4 regions of the Pseudoalteromonas sp. AWH4_217 genome follow, and region 1 is predicted to be linked to each of the others. Evidence: predicted binding sites of a transcription regulator. Region 1 holds the regulator's gene; each other region holds the start of a gene.
What was found. The regulator sigma-54, encoded in region 1, starts transcription at its own class of promoters, with help from an activator protein. The targets are predictions, from matches to a motif close to GTTGGCACGNNNNTNGNNT.

Region 1 (5,129 bases):
CTGATCTTTACCAGCCCATTGACGACACCATTGTCCGTAAAGCACAAGCAATTAAACTACTGATCTGCGACATCGATGGGGTGTTTTCCGATGGCCGTATCTATCTGGGTAACCAAGGGGAAGAGCTAAAGGCATTTAATACCAAAGACGGTTTTGGCATCAAAGCACTGATCAACGCTGGCGTTGAAGTCGCAGTGATCACGGGCCGCCATTCACAGATAGTTAAGCAACGTATGACTAGCCTCAACGTTAAACATATCTATCAGGGGATGGAAGACAAGTTGCAAGGCTATGCTGAGCTGAAAGACAAGCTGCAACTTGCAGATCATGAAGTCGCATATATTGGTGATGACGCACCGGATTTACCCGTGATGCTCAAAGTCGGTTTATCTGTTGCAGTGAATGACGCACACCCAATGGTCATCCGCCAGGCGGACTATACCACCCTGCTACCTGGCGGCTATGGTGCTGTGCGTGAACTGACCGACTTGCTATTACTGTGCCAGGATAAATCCCTGGGATATGAAGGCAGCAGTATATGACCGTGCTCCGCGTCCTGTTGCTCATTGTATTCAGTCTGACGATGCTTTGGCTGTGGTATCCTTATTTAACCCAGTCAGGACAAACAGCGCCAAAGTCTGAAGAAGTATTAGCCAAACCTGATTATGTTGCTCTCGACCTTAAGCAGACTAATTATGCTGAGAATGGCCAGCTGAGCTATCAGATCACCGCAGATAGAATGGAGCTCTATCAGGAGCTTGGCTTCAGCCACTTTACAGCACCTATTTTTACGCTTCATAACGATCAGCAAAACTGGCAACTAAAGGCCAATGAAGCCACATTATATGGTAATAACACACTCATATTAGAAGGCCAGGTACAAGCTACAAATCTGACCGACAACGCAATGATAAAGCACATCAATGCGGATCATGTGCAAGTCGATATTAGCGAAAAGCATATGCGTTCCGAACACCCTGTTGAAATTACCGGGCCTAACTTAACCATTTCGGGCAAGGGGTTGGTTGCCGATCTCAATACCGAAATCATTGAACTCATCAACCACACTAAAACGATTTATTATGAGCAATAAATTAACTTATTCCCTGATCCTACTGTGTACATTAAGTGCATTTCAACCCAGCGCTTATGCAGAAGAAAAGGTAGTCGATCAGGTCATTATCAGCTCGGGTACTCAGCTGGCACAATTACAAACCAACATTGGCGTATTCGAAGAAAACGTTGAAATCATCCATGGCGACAGGACAATTTTGGCAGATCGCCTTGAGGTCCACCGCAGAGAAGAGCTGGGAAAAAACAAACAACTACTGGTCGCTACAGGTAACCCGGCGGTATTTCAGGAGCGCCAGGCTGATGGTTCGTTACTAAAAGCAACCGCCAAAGAAGTGCGTTATGACGTGGCAAATCGTATGCTGACCATCAAAGGAGGTGCAGAAATAAGCCAGGCAGGCCAGAAAATCAGCGCACAAACCATAGTCTATGATATGGAGAAAAAGCTGATCAGCGCACAACGGGGTGAACAAGAGAAAAATCGTGTAAGAACCATTCTTTTGCCCGAAAAAGAGAGCAGTAAGAATGCACAAAAGAAGGGTAATCCGTGAGTAAGTTAACAGCAACTGCCCTGGCCAAGAGCTACAAGGGCAGACAAGTTGTCAAAAACGTTGAATTGAGCGTTGAGGCAGGCAGCATTGTTGGCCTGCTTGGCCCTAATGGTGCGGGTAAAACCACGACTTTCTATATGATCGTAGGTTTAGTGCCGAGTGACAAAGGCAGCATTCATATTGATGATCAAGATATCACTTTACTCCCAATGCACAGCCGAGCACGCCTGGGCATAGGTTATTTGCCACAAGAATCCTCGATTTTCCGTAAACTCACAGTGTATCAAAATCTGATGGCGATTCTGGAAACCCGAAAAGCACTCAGTAAAGAGCAAAGAGAAGTTATCCTCAACGAGTTATTAGATGAGTTTAATATTCAGCATATCCGTGACAGCCAGGGCATGGCATTGTCGGGCGGTGAACGGCGTCGGGTAGAAATTGCACGCGCGCTTGCGGCAGATCCAAAATTTATCTTATTGGATGAGCCTTTCGCTGGTGTTGATCCCATTTCAGTGTTAGATATAAAGAAAATTATTGAACACCTAAAAAACCGCGGTATCGGCGTATTGATTACAGACCACAATGTGCGTGAAACGCTGGACGTCTGTGAGAAAGCTTATATAGTGTCACATGGTGAACTGATAGCAGCAGGCACCCCGGAGCATGTTCTGGCCGATCAAACCGTGCGGGATGTCTACCTAGGTGAGCAATTCAGGCTATAGTTATAAGATTAGAAGTAAATAACAAAAAGGATTGTTAGAGATACATGAGGCAATCGCTACAGCTGCGCATGGGGCAGCAACTGACAATGACACCACAGCTGCAACAGGCTATTCGTCTGTTACAGTTGAGTACGCTAGATCTCCAACAAGAAATCCAAGAAGCGCTTGATAGCAATCCTTTGTTGGAAGTGGAAGAGGGTGAGTCTGAATCACACGATAATGAAACACAGTCCAAATCGGATACTGAGTTAGATCAACACGCAACCAATGATAGTGACAGCTTTGAGGACTCGGCTGTCAGTGACTATGAGCAAGACAGCGACGCTGCATTAAACAAAGACACCGTCAGTGACGATCTGGCAATGGACGTCACCTGGGATGAGTACATCAGTGCCGCCCCGGCAAGCAGCTCTGGCCCTATGCCAGAAGATGAAACCATCTATCAGGGAAAAACCTCTGAGACGCTGCAAGAATACATGATGTGGCAACTGGAGCTCACTCCCTTTAGCCCAACTGACAGAGCCATTGCTCTGGCAATCGTCGAAGCCGTTGACGACGCTGGTTTATTGACTATCAGCTGCGAAGACATTGTTGAGAGTATGAATCAGGACAATGACGACGAACAAATCGAATTGGATGAAGTCGAAGCCGTACTGAAACGTGTTCAATTATTTGATCCCGTTGGTATTGCAGCCCGCAGCTTGCAGGAATGTTTGTGTATCCAGCTCAATCAGTTTGATCCAGCCACTCCGTGGTTAACCCAAACCAAAGAGATTCTGACGGAACATATCGATCTACTCGCAAGTCGTGACTACCGAACTTTGATGAAAAAGACTAAGCTCAAAGAAGCTGAGCTTAAAGAAGTCATGACCCTGATCCACAGCCTTAACCCCAAGCCTGCCGCCAGTATAGTGCAAGAAGAAGCAGACTATGTGATACCGGATGTCTCGGTGAAAAAAGTGAAAGGCCGCTGGGTTGTTGAACTCAACCCGGACTCTATGCCGAAGATAAGAGTAAACGATCACTATGCCGCTATGTCCCGTTCAGTCAAGTCGAGCACCGACAGTCAGTTTATCCGCTCGCACTTGCAAGAGGCAAAATGGTTTATTAAAAGTCTCGAAAGCCGCAATGAAACTTTATTGAAAGTTACCAATTGCATTGTGCAACAACAACAGGCATTCTTTGAACATGGCCCCGAGGCGATGAAACCTATGGTACTCAATGATGTGGCCGAAATGGTCGACATGCATGAGTCCACAATTTCACGTGTAACAACGCAAAAGTATATGCACACGCCTCGCGGTATTTATGAGTTGAAGTATTTCTTCTCAAGCCATGTCAGCACTGAAAACGGAGGAGAATGCTCTTCGACTGCAATCAGAGCATTGATCAAAAAGCTAATTGCCGCAGAAAATACAGCTAAGCCATTAAGTGACAGCAAAATCGCGGATGTATTGGCAGATCAAGGGATCAAAGTGGCTAGACGTACAATTGCCAAATACCGAGAGTCTTTGGCTATCCCACCGTCGAATCAGCGTAAAAGCTTGATTTAGACGTAACTACAGAAGGAAAATGCTTATGCAACTAAATTTAACTGGTCGACATGTAGAAATCACCGATTCGTTAAGAGACTATGTAACAAACAAGTTTGCGAAGCTAGAAAGGCACTTTGATCACATCAACAATGTGCATGTAATCCTAGATGTCGAAAAGCTCATCCAAAAAGCAGAAGCCACATTACATGTGAACGGAGGGGAGATTTTCGCCTCGACCGAACACCGGGATATGTATGCCGCAATAGACGGACTCATCGATAAGCTTGATCGTCAGGTGATCAAGCACAAAGAGAAGCTAACTCGACACTAATCATGAAACTAAGCTCATTGATTTCACAGGACTGCAGCAAAGCTGCGGTCCTTTTTAATAGCAAAAAACGTATTTTAGAATACATCAGCGAGTTGGCACATAGTCAGCTGCCAGACAGCAATGCCCATGAAATTCTGGATTCACTTCTCAGTAGAGAAAAACTTGGCAGTACAGGTATCGGCAAAGGGATTGCACTCCCCCACGGCCGCCTTCCGGGGATCGATAAAGTCGTCGCTATGCTCCTCGTTAATCAACAAGGTATTGCTTTTGACGCCATCGACAATCAACCCGTCGACATTTTTGTGGCACTCATCGTACCTGAAGGAGAAAATCAACAACATTTGCAGACCTTGGCAACAATCGCTGATAAACTTAAAAACAAGGTGTTTTGTAAACGTATCAGACAAGCTCACGATGATCAGGAGTTATTCTCGATAATTGAAGAGTTTGACAACTAACGGAGAGTTTTTGTGCAGCTAATTATTGTCAGTGGTCGTTCTGGCTCGGGAAAATCGGTCGCTTTGCGTGTACTGGAAGACCTTGGTTACTACTGCGCCGATAATATCCCTGTTAACCTTCTGCCCGCGTTAGTGCGCAGTGTATCCGACAGCTACGATAAAATTGCCGTCAGTATTGATGTGCGCAACCTGCCAAAAGATCAGCAAGAACTCGACGATATTCTGGAGTATTTACCAGGATTTGCTGAGCCGAATATTTTTTACCTGGATAGTGAAGATCAAATCCTGATCCGCCGCTTCTCCGAAACACGCCGTCTGCACCCTCTGTCGTTAGCGGATCTATCGCTGGACAAAGCGATCAAAAAAGAAAAAGAGCTGCTGGATCCATTGATCCGTCGCGCTAATATTACAATCGATACAACGGACATGAGCATTCATCAGCTCGCAGAGCAGATCCGTGA
Region 2 (5,129 bases), on a different contig from region 1:
AAGGTAATGTTAGTAACTGGTTCCATGTAATCCTGCCAGAGTTAATGCGTGTTAATAGAAGTATTACACAGTCTTAGACAAATTGAAGCATTTATACCGTGGAGTTTATGGTGATAAATAAAACCGCCTGCCAGAGGTGAATGGCAGACGGTTTTGCGAGGAATGGTTTGTCGGCTCAGTTGAATTGATGTGCCACTGTGGTTGTTTGCATGCTCAGTTCGCTAAGCAAATGGTTGTCTTGCAGCATGCCGTCCACACTAATCAGCAGTGTTTTGTAATTAACCGGAACGTCCAGAGTCATGGTGATTTGACCGGCACTGTTGAAGCGGGTGGTCGCCAGTAGTGCTTTGTCTGCTATAGCCTGGTCTTCGTAGCTTTCTACAACCTCGTGCAGGGCATACACTTTGACCATTTTATTTGCCAGACTTGCACCTAAAACGTCTTGTCCGCTCAGATCCAGTGTAACCGTCTTACTGGTGCTAAAGTTAAAATCCGCTTTCACATGCAAGTCGTTGGAGGTTTCGGCCTGGCTGTCGAGCAAACTGGGGTCAGGCTCGTAACTGAGGGCAGGTTCAGCGGGTGTGACGCTCGTATCCTGCTGGTCTGAAGTCGTGTCCGTGGACACTGTTGTGTTGGTGTTACTTGCAGACGTACTGGTCGTATTGCTGCTTGAGGTTGCGGAACTTGGTGTGCCGCCCTCACCACCGCCGCCACCGCCACAGGCACTCAGGGTGGAACAAACAAACGTTAGGGTAAAAAGTTTAGTGAATGTATTCATGATCGTATCCTCTTAGTGTGCGCTGAAAGTATGGGTGGTGCGTTCGTTGGTCATAAACCAGTCCTGAGCGTGTTCGCCGTTGCTTTCTACCCAGGTTTCATAAGCGGGATACGCCCAAATCACATCGAGATACTCTCTGGGGTAATGCCAGTCATTACTGATCATCAGTGCCCATGGCAGGTTCTCGGCCGTTCTGAAATAGCGTCCCGACTGCGCACTGGATGTGTCGTCCGCATTGCCAAAGCGACTGGTATCAAACTTGTCTGTCGGTGGGTAATCCGCCAGATGAATTTCCAGAGAACGGTCTTGTGTGCGGTACAAGAAGAAATCGAAGTCATTCACACTGAGCGTATCCAGACCTTGTTCAAAGCTGACATCGAAGGTGTAAGGCACGGGCTCAAAATAGTCACAGGTCATCACGGTATTAAAGTGCTGGCACTGGCCAGATTGACCTGTGTTAGTGAATACATGGGCGTTACTCCACAGCGATAAAACCGCATTACTTTGCCCGTCTTCAGCAAGTTTGTCATAGCTTTGGCCATTTATGGTCAAGGTCGCTTGTTTTACGAGCGCCGGATCGCTGTTCATCAGACGAAGCCCAAAGCCATTCTGATAAGCTGCGCCGCGCGCAGTGATCCAGCCGTTGATGATAAAGCCGCTGATTTGATTGTCGGCATTGTAGGTCATTCGGATACGTTGTTTGACGACCAAATCGTTCATGTCGTGGTCGCCGCGTGCGGGCCAGTTATCTTCAAATGCCAGTGTTGTTACGCCTTGTGCGCTGGGAAAGTACTGGCTGTACGCACGATTAAAGTCGTTGGGAAACTCATCCTGTTCGTCTTCGATGCCATCCGCATCGCTGTCGTTTTGCTCTGGCATAACGGTCAGGTTAAGGGACGAAATCGCAGAGGCCGGGGAGCTTTTAACACTGAAAACCGCATCGTTGAAATCGTTATCGCCCCAGGTACGTGGTAAATCTTCAAACCCGATTACCACTTCCTGTTGTTCTTCATCCAGTAACAGTACGCAATGCTGGCGCAGGGTTTCGTCGCTTTCCGGGTTAAGGTCAGACAACGAATAATAGTAGGGAGTTTTAAAAGGTTTTACGCCGGTGTAGTACCAAAAGCCGTTCGCAGCGATAAAGAAGCCGATACTGGTGCCTGCCGGGAACTCACCTATGCTTACGCGGTGGCCGTTAGTCAGGTGCGGATAACTGAGGTTGGGAAAGACAATGGTTTCCTGCACTTCCTCTGGGGTTTGAGGCGGATTTTGCGGATCAAAGGTGAAATAGCCAAAAGAGTTTTTGTAGCCTGCGCCTTCGTGAATAAAGGTAACAAATACCTCGGCGTCTTCACTCAGGTGAATGGTCGAGCCTTCATCGCCTGTGATAAAGGCTTCGTTTACTCTGGCCTCTGGCAGCGCATTTTGGATACGCTGGAAAAACGCCGGGTTGTACTGGTCGCGTGTGTAAATCAGCGAATCTGGCTTACCCGTGGACTGGTTGTAGCCACCGGGCCACGCCTGTCCAGACTGGAATTGCCAGACATACTGACCATCAACTTGTTGGACTGCGCCGGCGGTGAAAGAGAGAAGCCCTGAGGCCAGTAAGGGATACAGCAGGTTAAATCGTTTCATAATCGTCGCTCCAAATGAAAAGGGTGTAGATTGATTCTGTAAGGACCATTTCACGAAGCATGCCAAAAAATAATGCTCCTATAATCAGTGGGTTATGTTTTTGATTTGAACGGGAAGCGCTTTTTTCGCAAATTGCACTGCATTGCGCTTTGCAAACAAAAAATAGCCAGCCATTTTTGAAAGCCACCCGGGCAAGTAGTGAGAAATTGTGTTTAATGTGCTGTTTTTTGCGATCGGTGCAATACTTGCTTGAGCAGGGAAAACGATAAAGGAGGTGAGTATGAGCGTTAATCGATCACACACTTTGGTGTTTAGTGTTGCCCTGAATGGTTACCAGTGGCGTTACCGACGTTATCTAAACAGCCAGCGCCGCTACGCCAGGCGTATGGGGTACGACTATGTGGTGGTTACACGTCCCTGGTTTAACAGGCTGGGGGCGGAGTGCTGCTGGCTCAAATTATTCTTGCTCAAGGCCGCACTGCTTTCTGGCTATAAACAGGTCCTGTTTGTGGATGCTGATGCCTGTATTCAGACGACGTGCCCAGCACTAGAAACATTATACGACGAAGACACCTTTTTACACCTGGCAAGAGGCTACAGTGGCGCGTTTAATTCCGGGGTGATGCTGATGCGCAACTGTGCCCGGGCAATTGAGTGGCTCGACACCCTGATTGCGGCCATGACTCAGCCTGTGGCTGAGTCGCAAGGAATAGGCTGGGGTGAAAATGGCCATGTGATCCATTATGCCAACAACTGTGACGGGGTGGCGGAGCTGGACCGGCGCTGGAACAACACCTATGACGCAGAGCTGACTGACTACATCCGCCACTTTAACTATGGACCGCTGAAATGCTCCTGGCTGGATAAGTGTTTCCACACTCTTATTTTTAAATGTTCACGTCTGTTGTTGGGCTATAGTCTGTCCCGACCTGATCAGCAGGCAGGCAAGCTGGGTGTAGTTCAGCTGCGTATTCCTGCAACTCTGGCGCAAATTCAGCAGCTATATCCGCGTTATTTTCCCTCTGTCTGAGCGCCGCACGGCGCTTCTCAAAATAAAAAAATTCCCAAAATGCAACGCACTTTTGCTTCTTAAAAAAACACTGAAAACCAACAAACTCATTTGTAATCAGGCATTTAAAATTTGGCATGGTCCTCGCTATATTCTTGTCGTGAACAGATAAGCACCGGAGGACGCGATGTCATTTAATCTCACTACATCATCACCAGAATCAGGCGAGGCCACAGTACGTAAAGCATTGCGTTTTTGTGTTGCCCTGATATTGATTGCAGCATTATTGCCCGTGTTCTCTGTTAATTGTGTGCTGGCTTTACTGTGGTTCAAAGCGCCGCTAAAACGCCTGACCTGGATTGACATCAGCGCGCAGCCAGTGCGTTTATATTGCTGGCAGGCAGGGCTGTTTAAACGCAGCGCTGCCATTTTAAATGTGCTGGGTGGCACGATACGCTTTGTTGGCAACCCGTTAGTACGCGACGGTGTGAGTATTCCTGTGATCAGGCGTTTCCATTCCCCCTGCAGCAGACCAGGCCTTTTCGACAGCCTGTGGCTGTATAGTTTGACCGGGCTCAGTGTTAAAGCGCCTTTAGCGTTGCTGCAGCAGCAAAGAGATCAGAGTGTGCTTGCTGATACCTGTTTGGTTATCAAGGTGATGCTGTGCCTGTGCTTGTATCGCAAGTCTGCACCCATGCCATCACACAGCAAACTATTTGGCATCCCGTTCAGTAATACACGCATGCAAACGGCGGTCGACTGGATTGTTCAGGGGGCCCAGCAGCAACCGTTACAGTCTGCATGCCGAGCGGCCTATTACATCAACGTCAACTCAGTTAATTTGTCGGCGGCGAATGCCCGTCTTTATCAGGCGCTACAGAGCAGCGACCGCAACTTTATCGACGGGTCAGGCATGCGTATCGCGGCGCGTCAGGCAGGAATGGGCCTGGCCGATAACAATAACGGCACAGACATGCTGCCGGCGCTTTGCAAAGCCGCCGTTGAGCGCAAGCGTTCTTTATTTCTGCTGGGTGCACAACCGGGTGTTGCCGAGCAGGCGGCCAGCAATTTACGTCAGCAGTATCCCGGATTGCACATTGCCGGTGTTCATCATGGTTATTTCGATGATGACGAGCAAGTCTGCAACACCATTAATCAAAGCGGCGCCGACATAGTGCTGGTGGCGCTGGGGTCGCCTCGTCAGGAAATCTGGATAGATAACAACAAGCATAAACTCCAGGCACAGTGTGCACTGGCTGTGGGCGGATTGTTCGATTTTTTCTCTGGCAATATAGCGCGTGCGCCAATGTGGATGAGAGAGCTGGGTCTTGAGTGGATCTGGCGCCTGATCCAGGAACCCAGAGCTAAATTTAACCGCTATGTGCTAGGTAACCCGATTTTTCTATTCCGTGTTTACGTTTTACAACAAGCTTTGCGAGGATTTTAATCATGTATAGCATCAAAAAAACCACAGCAACTCAGTTCACTCCAGTAACTCCGTCTGCATCTGCGCAGGTTAAACTGGATGGTCGTCACCATGGTATTCCGGCCTGCTTACAGCGCCTGGCTGCGATAACCGGATTACTGCTGCTCAGCCCGTTTCTGCTGGTTCTGATAGCGTTAATCAAACTGGAAAGTCAGGGTCCCTGTGTGTACAAGCAGGTCCGGGTGGGTAAGCTGGGTCGTCGCTTCACTATGTATAAGTTT
Region 3 (5,129 bases), on a different contig from region 1:
GAAATGAACTCTAAAGTGATCAAGTCGGTCGATGAGATGCTTAGTTACATTAATCAACAGCTTTAATTGATTGGGGGTAGTATGGACAAGTTAACTACACTTGGCCTGATAGCGGCAGGCTGTATAGCACTGAGTGGTTGTACAACAACGCAGAATAAAGATGTTAAGCGGGACGATCCTTACTACGCCCCCATGTATCCAGAAGCTGAAGCGGCGCCAGTCGTACCAACAGGTTCACTGTTCAATGCTTATGCCAACGATTTGTACTCGGATAAAAAGGCGCTTCGCACCGGAGATATCATCACGGTGGTGTTGCGAGAATCAACTCAGGCGTCAAAAGCCGCGAACTCCAAGCTGGATAAAGACAGCGAAGTTGATATCGATCCTATATTGGGATTAGGGGGCGCAGCAGTCAACTGGGGAAGCAAAAGTATTCAGTTGGATGCTGGCTCAAACTCGTCCTTTCAAGGTGACGCGCAGGCCAACCAGTCAAATAGTCTGATAGGTAATATTTCTGTCAATGTGATGCGGGTTTTACCCAATGGTAACTTAGTGATCCGAGGTGAAAAGTGGCTAACTCTGAATACAGGTGAGGAATTTATCCGCCTTGAGGGCCTGGTCAGGCCGCAAGATGTCAATGCTGATAATACGGTAGAGTCAAATCGCATCGCCAACGCGCGTATTCAGTATTCAGGTAAAGGCGATACCCAGGAAGTACAAAGTGCTGGCTGGCTGACTAAGTTCTTCATGAGCGCCATCATGCCATTTTGAGGTAAAAGACGATGAGATTATTCAACATGCTTGTTCTGGCCGTGTCACTTGTTACAAGCCAGTTTGTACATGCAGAGCGGATCAAAGATGTGACTATGGTTGAGGGCGTACGTTCAAACCAGCTGGTTGGCTATGGTCTGGTCGTGGGTCTGCCGGGAACAGGTGAACAAACGCGCTTTACCGAACAAAGCTTTAAAGGCATGCTGAATAGCTTCGGTATTACCATGCCTGCCAACCTCAAGCCTAAAATTAAAAATGTCGCGGCGGTCGCCGTCCATGCTGAGCTACCGGCGTTTGTAAAGCCTGGTCAAACAATTGACGTTACCGTGTCCTCCATAGGTAGTGCAGGGAGCTTGCGCGGCGGAACGTTGTTACAGACTTTTCTTAAAGGGGTTGATGGTAATGTCTATGCCATTGCTCAGGGCAGTATGATTGTAGGAGGCCTGGGTGCAGAGGGGTTAGACGGGAGCCGCGTGGTCATCAATACGCCAACGGTAGGACGAATTCCAAATGGCGGGACCGTTGAGCGTGCAGTCAGAAGTCCGTTTACGCAGGGCGACCACATCACTTTTAATCTAAACCGTCCAGATTTCACTACGGCGAAACGTCTGGCGGACACCATTAATGATCTTGTTGGCCCGCAAAGTGCGCAGGCTATGGATGCGGCATCTGTACGTGTTATAGCACCGCGCGATCCATCACAACGTGTTGCTTATTTATCGACCCTGGAGAATTTAGAGTTCACCCCAGCAGATACTTCCGCCAAGATTATCGTTAACTCGCGTACCGGTACTATCGTCATTGGTAAAGAAGTGAAACTGCAGCCAGCGGCCATCACTCATGGCGGTTTGACCGTGACCATTGCAGAGCAGGTGAACGTATCTCAGCCACAGCCTTTGTCTGAGGGAGAAACGGTTGTTACGCGTCAAAGCATTGTCGATGTTGACCAAGATGATTCTCGTGCCTTCGTATTTGACCCTGGTTCAAGCCTGGATGATTTGGTGCGAGCTATCAATGCAGTCGGCGCCGCGCCTGGCGATTTGATGGCGATACTGGAAGCGCTAAAAGAAGCTGGCGCGATACATGGTCAATTAGTCGTCATTTAACGCTTCTTTTATAATCAAACAGTTAGCCCCGTTTCACGGGGCTTTTTTTATTGGCTCAATAATTGCATTGTAATTGGTTATGTATATTGATGTGATTTTGAGCAATGAATACTGATCCGACTCGCAACCAAAGTTTCTATGACTTAACCGATTTGAACTCGTTAAGACAGGACGCGCTGAAAAGTACCGGAGATGCCGATGCCTCTGAGGAAGCGTTGCGCAAAGCGGCTCAGCAATTCGAATCTATTTTCACGCAAATGATGTTGTCCAGCATGCGTAAGGCGAATGAAGTGCTGGAAGACAAAGATAGCCCATTCAACTCGAGCAGCGTCAAATTCTATCGTGATATGCATGATCAACAGATGTCTATGCAGCTTTCGAGCGAGGGCAGTCTGGGTCTTGCTGATCTTATTGTGCAGCAATTGTCACCGAATCGCGACGGGTACATGCCAGGTTCGGTGCTGCGTACCGGCGCAGAGTTACAGAGTGACCGAATAGCTAATGGTGAAGCTAATAAACCAATTCAGGATGAGCCAACTGAGGTCCGGGAAAAGGCGGACGGTGAAGTGCGCTTTGATGATCCTGAGTCTTTCGTTAGCCAGTTGTGGGGCTATGCCAAATCTGCGGCAGAGAAGATTGGGCTTAATCCAGCAGTCATGGTTGCACAGGCTGCGCTGGAAACTGGGTGGGGCAAACACATTATCGCGCGCCAGGATGGAGAAAGCAGCTTCAACCTTTTTAACATCAAAGCAGATAAGCGGTGGCAGGGTGACAGCGCCAGTAAAATGACACTGGAGTTTGAACAAGGTTTGCCGGTGAAAAAACAAGCTAACTTCAGAGCCTATGATTCGCTCAAAGATAGCATCAATGACTATGTCGATTTCCTGCAGTCAAATCCCAGGTATCAGGACGCCTTGAATAAGACAGACAATCCGGAGCAATATCTGGATGCACTGCAACAGGCCGGATACGCAACAGATCCAAATTATGCAGAGAAAATTAAACGTGTGTTGGGCAGAGGAGAGTTTCAGTCCATGTTGTCAGCGTCAGTGCATCAGGGAGTAAATTAAGATGTCCTTTAATCTTATGAATATTGGTACGTCGGGAGTCAGAGCCAGCTCTGAGCTGCTTCAGACCACCAGTAAAAATATCGCAAACCTGAATACCAAAGGCTACGTTCGCGAGCGGACAGAGCATACTACCATGATTAACAATCAGGTAGGCCGTGGTGAAACGGTACGTTTGCTCAATGAGTTTGCCCAGAAACAGCTCAATCGAGATTTATCGAGTCAGGCTTACTATGAGCAGTTTGTGACCGAAGCCACCCGGGTTGATACCTTGTTTGGTGAAGAATCAAATAATCTGAATCAAAGTATTAACTCCCTGTTCAATAATATGCAGGAGGCGATGAACTTGCCCTCCTCAACGGTTGCGCGCTCTCTGTTTTTGACTGATGCCCAGAACTTGATCGATCAGATGGATCGATTATCCGGTATTGTGTTTGATCAGAGCAATATCGTTAACGAGCAATTGTCTATCTACTCTGATGAAGCCAACAATCTCATTCAGAAGATCAGCGATATGAATGGTCAGGTTGCTGCACTGAATGGTAATAACAGTGATGGCAGTGGCAGCTCGTTGCTTAACCAACGCGATCAGGCCATCAGAGATTTAGCCGAGCTGGTGGACATAGAGACCTTAGATGGAGCCAATGGTGAGAAATTGGTTTTTCTGGGTTCAGGACAGTCTCTGGTGATGGAGAATGGCAGCTTTAGTCTTTTTTCGATGGATGGCGATCCCGATCCCAATCATAAAACACTGACACTTGATGTCAAAGATGGTTCAGCCGTCGCACTTGAAGTAGATCATACGACGCTGCGAGGCAAAATCGGCGGGCTGATGGCTTTTCGTGATGACATTCTGGTACCGGCTCAGACTCAGCTGGGCCAGATTGGCTTGTCACTGGCCGATGCTTTTAATCAGCAAAACCAATTGGGGATGGACTTAGACGGTAATCTGGGTGGCAATATATTCGAGCTGCCGACTGTCGGTGGGTATCCCTATGCCAGTAACACCAGCACGGCACAGTTAACGGCTACGGTTGAGCCAGGTAAAGGTAAAGAAGTTCCAGCGACGGATTTCAGAGTCACCTATACCGCAGCAAACACTGTCGAAATTGCAGCGGTGGACAGTAAGGGTAATGTTCAGGGAACTCCCGTAACCGCAAACGTGATTGGAGGAGTAATAGATTCAAACTCAGTTGCGGCAGGCGTTGACATGTTTGGTTTGCAAATGAACCTGACAGGGACCGCTAATGTTGGGGATAGCTTTTTAGTTAAACTTAATTCAGGCACCGCAGGTAACCTTCAGCTGGCAACAGACCGCCCGGAAAGTCTTGCATTAGCCTCTCCCATTCGTACAGAGACCGCGGCAAATAATGTCAGTAATGCGACTATTTCAGTGGGTTCTGTAACTAATACGGACCCCGCTACCAGTAACTTTACGGCGGCACCACCGAGTCTTACCAATGGCACCATTACATTAACTAAGACGGCAAATGCCAACGAATATCAGATCGTGGATGGTAATGGTACTAATACCTTTACCATTACACCGCCAGCTGAAAACATCCTTGCACAGGCAGGCGGTGCGTATGCCAGTTATGGTTTCGATTTCAATATAGAGGGAACACCCTCAACGGGCGATACCTACACCATTGAGTTCAATACGGGCGGTTTCGATGATAACCGAAATGGCCTGGAGTTGAGTAAATTGCAAAGCGCGGAGTTGGTTCGACAAAATGTAGTTACTACTGCAACAGCAGACAATCTGAAGACGTTCAATGAAGCTTATGCCGGCCTGGTGACAGAAATAGGGGTTGTGGCCAATCAGGCTAAAACTAATGGCGCAGCGTATGAAGCGCTGGCAGCACAATCTGAAGCCTGGTATGAATCGATGGCTGGTGTAAACCTGGATGAAGAGGCGGCCAATTTATTACGTTTTCAACAATCTTACTCAGCAGCTGCGCAAGTATTAAGCGCGGCAAGAACTGTGTTTGACACCTTATTAAGTGCGGCGAGGTAATTATGCGTTTATCTCAAAATATGATGTATCAGAACAACCTGAACTCCATACTAGATAGTCAGCAAGACGTGAATAAAGCTATGCAGCAGGTTAATACCCAAAAGCGCGTATTGACTGCATCCGATGATCCTTCTGCGATGGCGCGAGCTTTATTGTATACAGATAGGA
Region 4 (5,129 bases), on a different contig from region 1:
CTTTATGAATCTGATCACAGTATAAACCTTAGAGTTGAGTTCAAGGTCAAGCACAAAGATAAACTTTGGCAATAAAAATGATACACTCGGCGCCATCTGTTAGTAAGGAATGTTTGCTCACCATGAATATTGTTGTTTTAGATGCCGCCACACTGGCGGGTGTTAGCTTGGATCCGCTCAGAGAGTTTGGCACAGTCACCGAGTACGATACCACCTCAGCTGAACAGCTGATGTCACGTATACAGAGCGCTGAGGTGGTGGTGACCAACAAGGTGGTGCTCAATGCCGATACTCTGAGCCAGCTGCCCAATCTCAGATTGATCTGTGTGGCCGCAACCGGCACCAATAATATCGACCTGGAGGCTGCACGTGCCCACAATATCGCGGTGACCAATGTGGCTGGCTATTCCACACCTTCAGTGGTTTTGCACACTTTTACACTGCTTGGCAATCTGATGAGTAATATTCACCGCTACGCGCAGGATTGTGCCAATGGTGCCTGGCAACGCAGCGAACTGTTTTGTCGTCTGGACTACCCAATTCACGATTTGTCGGGTAAACGCTTTGTGATAGTCGGCTATGGTAACCTTGGCCAGGCGGTTGCTAAGGTCGCCAGCGCTTTTGGGGCCGATGTGGTTATTGCAGAGCGCCCTGGGCAAGAAACGGTACGTGCCGAGCGCGTTGAATTTACCCAAGCGCTGCGTAGTGCCGATATTGTCTCTATTCATTGCCCTTTGACCGACACCACCCGCGACTTGTTCGATGCCGACACATTGGCACTGCTTCCGGCTCACGCCATCTTACTGAATACGGCACGCGGTGGCATTGTCAATGAACAGGCACTCGCGGATGCGCTTGCCACTAAGCAGCTACTCGGTGCCGGCGTGGATGTTCTCAGCGTGGAGCCCGCAGCGCCTGATAACCCACTGGTGCGGTATCAGGGTGATAACTTGCTGCTTACCCCGCACACGGCCTGGGCCAGCCAGGAGTCGATCACCCGCCTGATCCAGGGTATTGCCGAGAATATTGATAGCTTTTTACAGGGGCGCGAGCACAACCGGCTGGTGTAACCCAGTGGCGTACGGCTATATAGGAATGGGTGTCATTGGTGTAAATCATCATTAATGTAAATCACTATGGGTGTCACGCATAAGTCACCTCTAAGTAGTTCCCGTATCCAATGCGGGATGACAGGCTGTGTATGTGGGAATAGGTGTTATTGGTGTCACTCTTGAGTCGCCTGCCCCTTTAAGCTCTGTCTATCATTGCTCCTAATCGGCATGCCTACACGCCGTCATCCCGGCCTGCGAGCCGGGAACTATTTGAATTCAGCGTAAGCGTATTTTTAGTCACCACGTCGCCTGTTGGAAGTTCCTGCATCAAGTGCGGGATGACTGGGGTTGGATGCGAGAGTTGCTGCTTACAAGGCAGCATTCAGTCGTCAGGCTCTCTTGCGCTTTATCTATTACCGCTCCTAATCGGCGTGCCCACACTCCGTCATCCCGGCCTCTGAGCCGGGAACTATTTGAATTCAGCTCAGGCGCATTTTTTAGGCATCAAGTCGCCTGTTGGTAGTTCCCGCATCGAGTGCGGGATGACAGTCTGTGTATGTGGGAATGGAGTATGGTGATAAGTTCGTGCTTTTAACCAACTATTGGTTAATTCATTCAAAATATAGCATTTCATAATAGTTACCTCCTTATCTAAAAACATAACCACTTGATTTATAATCATTTAAAAGTTGGCAAACTCTTTGCTCTGTACAACTCAAAGAAAATAAAGACGGCTTAGCCTGGGATATAACGATGAAAAAATTACTAATTGCAATTGCGCTATTAAGTTCAACCGCACTGACTGGCTGTGTTGTTGCAGTCACAGATGGCGAATATAACGGTCACCACGGCTGGAAGAAAGAACAAAAGCAGAATCGCGAAAAAATAAGTCAGCTCAAAATGGGCACTGAGTATCAGCACGTGCTGAACAAACTGGGTACCCCTGAGTTCACAGATATGGTATCTAAAGATGATACGGTTTATCAGATACTGTACTTTGCAACCAACAGCAAACACTCCGACGGTGTCGTTACAAAAGATGAGTGCACACCTTTACTTTTCAAAAACAATAAACTGGTCGGTTTTGGTGACACTGCTCTGGCACACCTGCTGTAAACAGCGCCCTGACGGGATCAGAGTCTTGTACTCTGAACCCGTTACACCACATTCAATACTGCTTTTTGCTGGCGTTCACGCGCATCATTAAGCGCCATGGCAGCCTGATCTAACGGCTCGTTGTGGTCTCTGGAAAAATCGGCTTTGGTATAACAAATACCCACACTCACTGTCACATGTGCGCAAGTTGGCGACGCGGGATGTCGTATGGCTAACGCAGCCACCGCTTTGTGAATCGCTTCGGACACTTCAAGCACTTCCACCTCACTGATATCACGGAGCAACGCAACAAAACGCCCGCCATCGTGTCGCGCTGTAAATCCATCCATATTGGTTATCAAACCGGAGACCACTTGGGCAATTTTACAGAGGCATTCATCGCCACTCACATGACCAAATAACTGGTTGTAACGTTCAAAATGATCGACCCCCAACACAAACACCGCTAAAGGCCGCACACCCGACGCACACTGTCGCCAGTAGGTTGACAACGTTTCATTCAGTGCACGGCGATTAGGTAACGATGTCATGCTATCAATTAAAACTTGCTGGGACAGTTGATCGTTTCGCTGTTTGTTGCTGAGGTGGATTTTTACTCTGGCTTTCACAATGTTAGGGTTAAACGGCTTGGTAATGTAATCGACCGCGCCTTGCTGAAGGCTGTCTGCTTCATCCAAAAAACTGGCACTGGCGGAGATCACAATAACAGGTAACTGTGCGGTGTCGGCATTTGCTTTCAACGCTTGCAGAAAAGGTTCTGTCTCCCCCCCGAGCTGTTGATTGTCCATGATGATCAGGTCGATACTATTCGTTTTCAGTAACCCCAGCGCCTGCTCCTGAGATGAGCTCAGCGTCACAAAGTAAGTTTCTTCCAGAGTATTTTGTAGTACCACCCGGTTCAGGGGATCCGGGTCTAACACCAGAATATGGGCCGATTTGTGCATTTTCTTATCCTTTTAGCCACAACGAAATAAAACACAAAGTTTGTTCTACAGCCGTATAGAGTTGCTCACATAACTGTTCAGATGCTACCTCATCCGCTTGTTTTGCCAGCGCTTCACATTGACGCGCCTGATCTGCCAGGCGACGTAATCCAAGACCCGCAGCAGACCCTTTAATGGTATGTGCCAGACTCGCCAGTTCCGTAACAGTTTCAACACCCTGCAAACTCGTCATATACTCTTCACAAAGCTTAGCAAACTTTTCGAGCATAGTGCGTAGCAGCGCGTCTTTATTCATCATTTGTGTCAGCGCAAACGGATAATCAAACACAACTTCCCCTGCTGGCACATATTCCAGCAGTGCAAGGCATAGATCTGCAGGTGTGATCGGCTTCACTAAAAATCCGTTGAGTCCCGTCGCCAGCGCTTGCTGCTTTTCCTGTTCATGAGCATTCGCGGTCAGCGCTACGATAGGTAGTGCCTGGCTGTTGAATTGGCGTCGCAGTTGCCTGCTGGCCTCATAACCGTCAATATTGGGCATATAAAGGTCCATCAATACCACATCCGGGCGCAGCTTCTGACAAATGGTCACTATATTCTCAGCATTGCTAAGCGCAATCACAGTTGCCCCACGCTGCTCCAGTACAGTTCTGCTAATATCCAGGTTCACCGGATTATCATCCACCACAATACACAATAAAGGCGTTAAGGTATGGGTGTCTGGTAAAGCGGTGGCCGACCTTTCCAGTGAACATACACTCAGGCTCTGATAAAACACGGGGGCTGACAACCTGATGGCATCAGACTCTGCAGGCAGAGCGTCGGTAAAGGGGTCTGTGTCAGGCACCAACCACTGTACTTGCCGTCCAAACTCAGTCTGACTCAATATACGAACACGTTCTGCGTTGTCACAGGCCAGATAGGCAACAGAGCTGGTTGTATTGAGAGTGTTCAATTCCGTCTCACTTCCCTGGTGTATACCCTGATGGGCAAGATAAGGGAGAGGAGCCTGTCGCTCCAAAATTAGAAACAGAGATTGAAGACTGTCGTTGTCTGCCAGTGCCGCGCGCTCTAGCCGTAAAGTAAACTCAAACCGGCTGCCTACTTGTGGTGTACTCGAGAGTGTCACCTCTCCCCCGAGTAATTGAAGAACCTGTTTCACTATCGCCAGCCCGAGTCCAATGCCCTCATGTGGACGTGAGCTACTTTCATTCCCCTGAGTAAACGCATCAAATAAACGAGCCTGGTCTTCTTCACTAATGCCCGGACCTGTGTCCCAAACACAGAATCTGACAGCCTGCTCCGGACCATGGCTGTCCTGCTGCAGGGACATAGTCAAGCCTACCCGGCCATGCTCAGTAAACTTCACCGCGTTCCCCAGCAGGTTCATCAACACAAGTTTAATACGTGCCTCATCGCCAATTAAGCGAGGCCAAATAAAGGGGTCAACCTCTACCTCAAATTCCAGCTGTTTAGCACTGCTCAAAGGTGTAATTAAACTACTCAGGTTGGCAATCAGGTCAACAATACAAAACGGCTGGTCGTTGGATTTACCTTGTCCACTTTCGAGCCGGGCAAAGTTGAGGATATCGTTTAGCATCGCCAATAGCTGCTGGGCCGCACTTTCAATCTGCTCCAGCTTGTGCTGCTCCACCCTTGCGTCCAATGCGGGTTTAAGAATGCTAACCAGACCCAGGATGGCATTAATCGGTGTACGGATTTCATGACTGATATTGGCAATAAAACGACTTTTGGCGTGATTGGCCCGTTCGGCATCAAGCCGGGCACGAATGAGCGCCGTGACATTTTGTACGTGAATTACGAAGTATTTTGGGTTTTTCTGTTTGTCCCAGACCAAAGAGACACTCAGGTGCAGCCAGCGTTTTGGATCCTGCTGAGCTAGGCTCAGTTCACTGGCTCCCTGTCGCTCGTGCAAACAATGATCCAGTACGTCATTTAAGGCTTCAACATCTGCATCTTCAAACACACTGTACAGACTGCTGCCAATATCTACCCGGTC

Region 2: the regulator sigma-54 is predicted to act here: its motif matches at 2,462-2,480, upstream of ACXAH1_RS10500 (LruC domain-containing protein).
Region 3: the regulator sigma-54 is predicted to act here: its motif matches at 1,927-1,945, upstream of flgJ (flagellar assembly peptidoglycan hydrolase FlgJ).
Region 4: the regulator sigma-54 is predicted to act here: its motif matches at 1,741-1,759, upstream of ACXAH1_RS15165 (DUF3192 domain-containing protein).

What each region holds. Positions count from the first base shown of each region.
Region 1 is NZ_JBSWYM010000002.1:30,198-35,326, reverse strand. It holds gene kdsC (3-deoxy-manno-octulosonate-8-phosphatase KdsC) at 1-542, shown strand, start outside; gene lptC (LPS export ABC transporter periplasmic protein LptC) at 539-1,093, shown strand; gene lptA (lipopolysaccharide transport periplasmic protein LptA) at 1,083-1,622, shown strand; gene lptB (LPS export ABC transporter ATP-binding protein) at 1,619-2,344, shown strand; gene ACXAH1_RS01900 (RNA polymerase factor sigma-54) at 2,389-3,897, shown strand; gene hpf (ribosome hibernation promoting factor) at 3,923-4,210, shown strand; gene ACXAH1_RS01890 (PTS sugar transporter subunit IIA) at 4,213-4,668, shown strand; gene rapZ (RNase adapter RapZ) at 4,681-5,129, shown strand, end outside.
Region 2 is NZ_JBSWYM010000007.1:144,520-149,648, reverse strand. It holds gene ACXAH1_RS10510 (sigma-54-dependent transcriptional regulator) at 1-26, opposite strand, end outside; gene ACXAH1_RS10505 (hypothetical protein) at 176-778, opposite strand; gene ACXAH1_RS10500 (LruC domain-containing protein) at 791-2,413, opposite strand; gene ACXAH1_RS10495 (hypothetical protein) at 2,694-3,443, shown strand; gene ACXAH1_RS10490 (WecB/TagA/CpsF family glycosyltransferase) at 3,610-4,869, shown strand; gene ACXAH1_RS10485 (sugar transferase) at 4,872-5,129, shown strand, end outside.
Region 3 is NZ_JBSWYM010000004.1:355,652-360,780, reverse strand. It holds gene flgG (flagellar basal-body rod protein FlgG) at 1-66, shown strand, start outside; gene flgH (flagellar basal body L-ring protein FlgH) at 82-771, shown strand; gene ACXAH1_RS06820 (flagellar basal body P-ring protein FlgI) at 783-1,877, shown strand; gene flgJ (flagellar assembly peptidoglycan hydrolase FlgJ) at 1,982-2,947, shown strand; gene flgK (flagellar hook-associated protein FlgK) at 2,949-4,961, shown strand; gene flgL (flagellar hook-associated protein FlgL) at 4,964-5,129, shown strand, end outside.
Region 4 is NZ_JBSWYM010000011.1:125,291-130,419, reverse strand. It holds gene ACXAH1_RS15170 (D-2-hydroxyacid dehydrogenase) at 123-1,070, shown strand; gene ACXAH1_RS15165 (DUF3192 domain-containing protein) at 1,806-2,168, shown strand; gene ACXAH1_RS15160 (GGDEF domain-containing response regulator) at 2,210-3,112, opposite strand; gene ACXAH1_RS15155 (PAS domain-containing hybrid sensor histidine kinase/response regulator) at 3,117-5,129, opposite strand, start outside.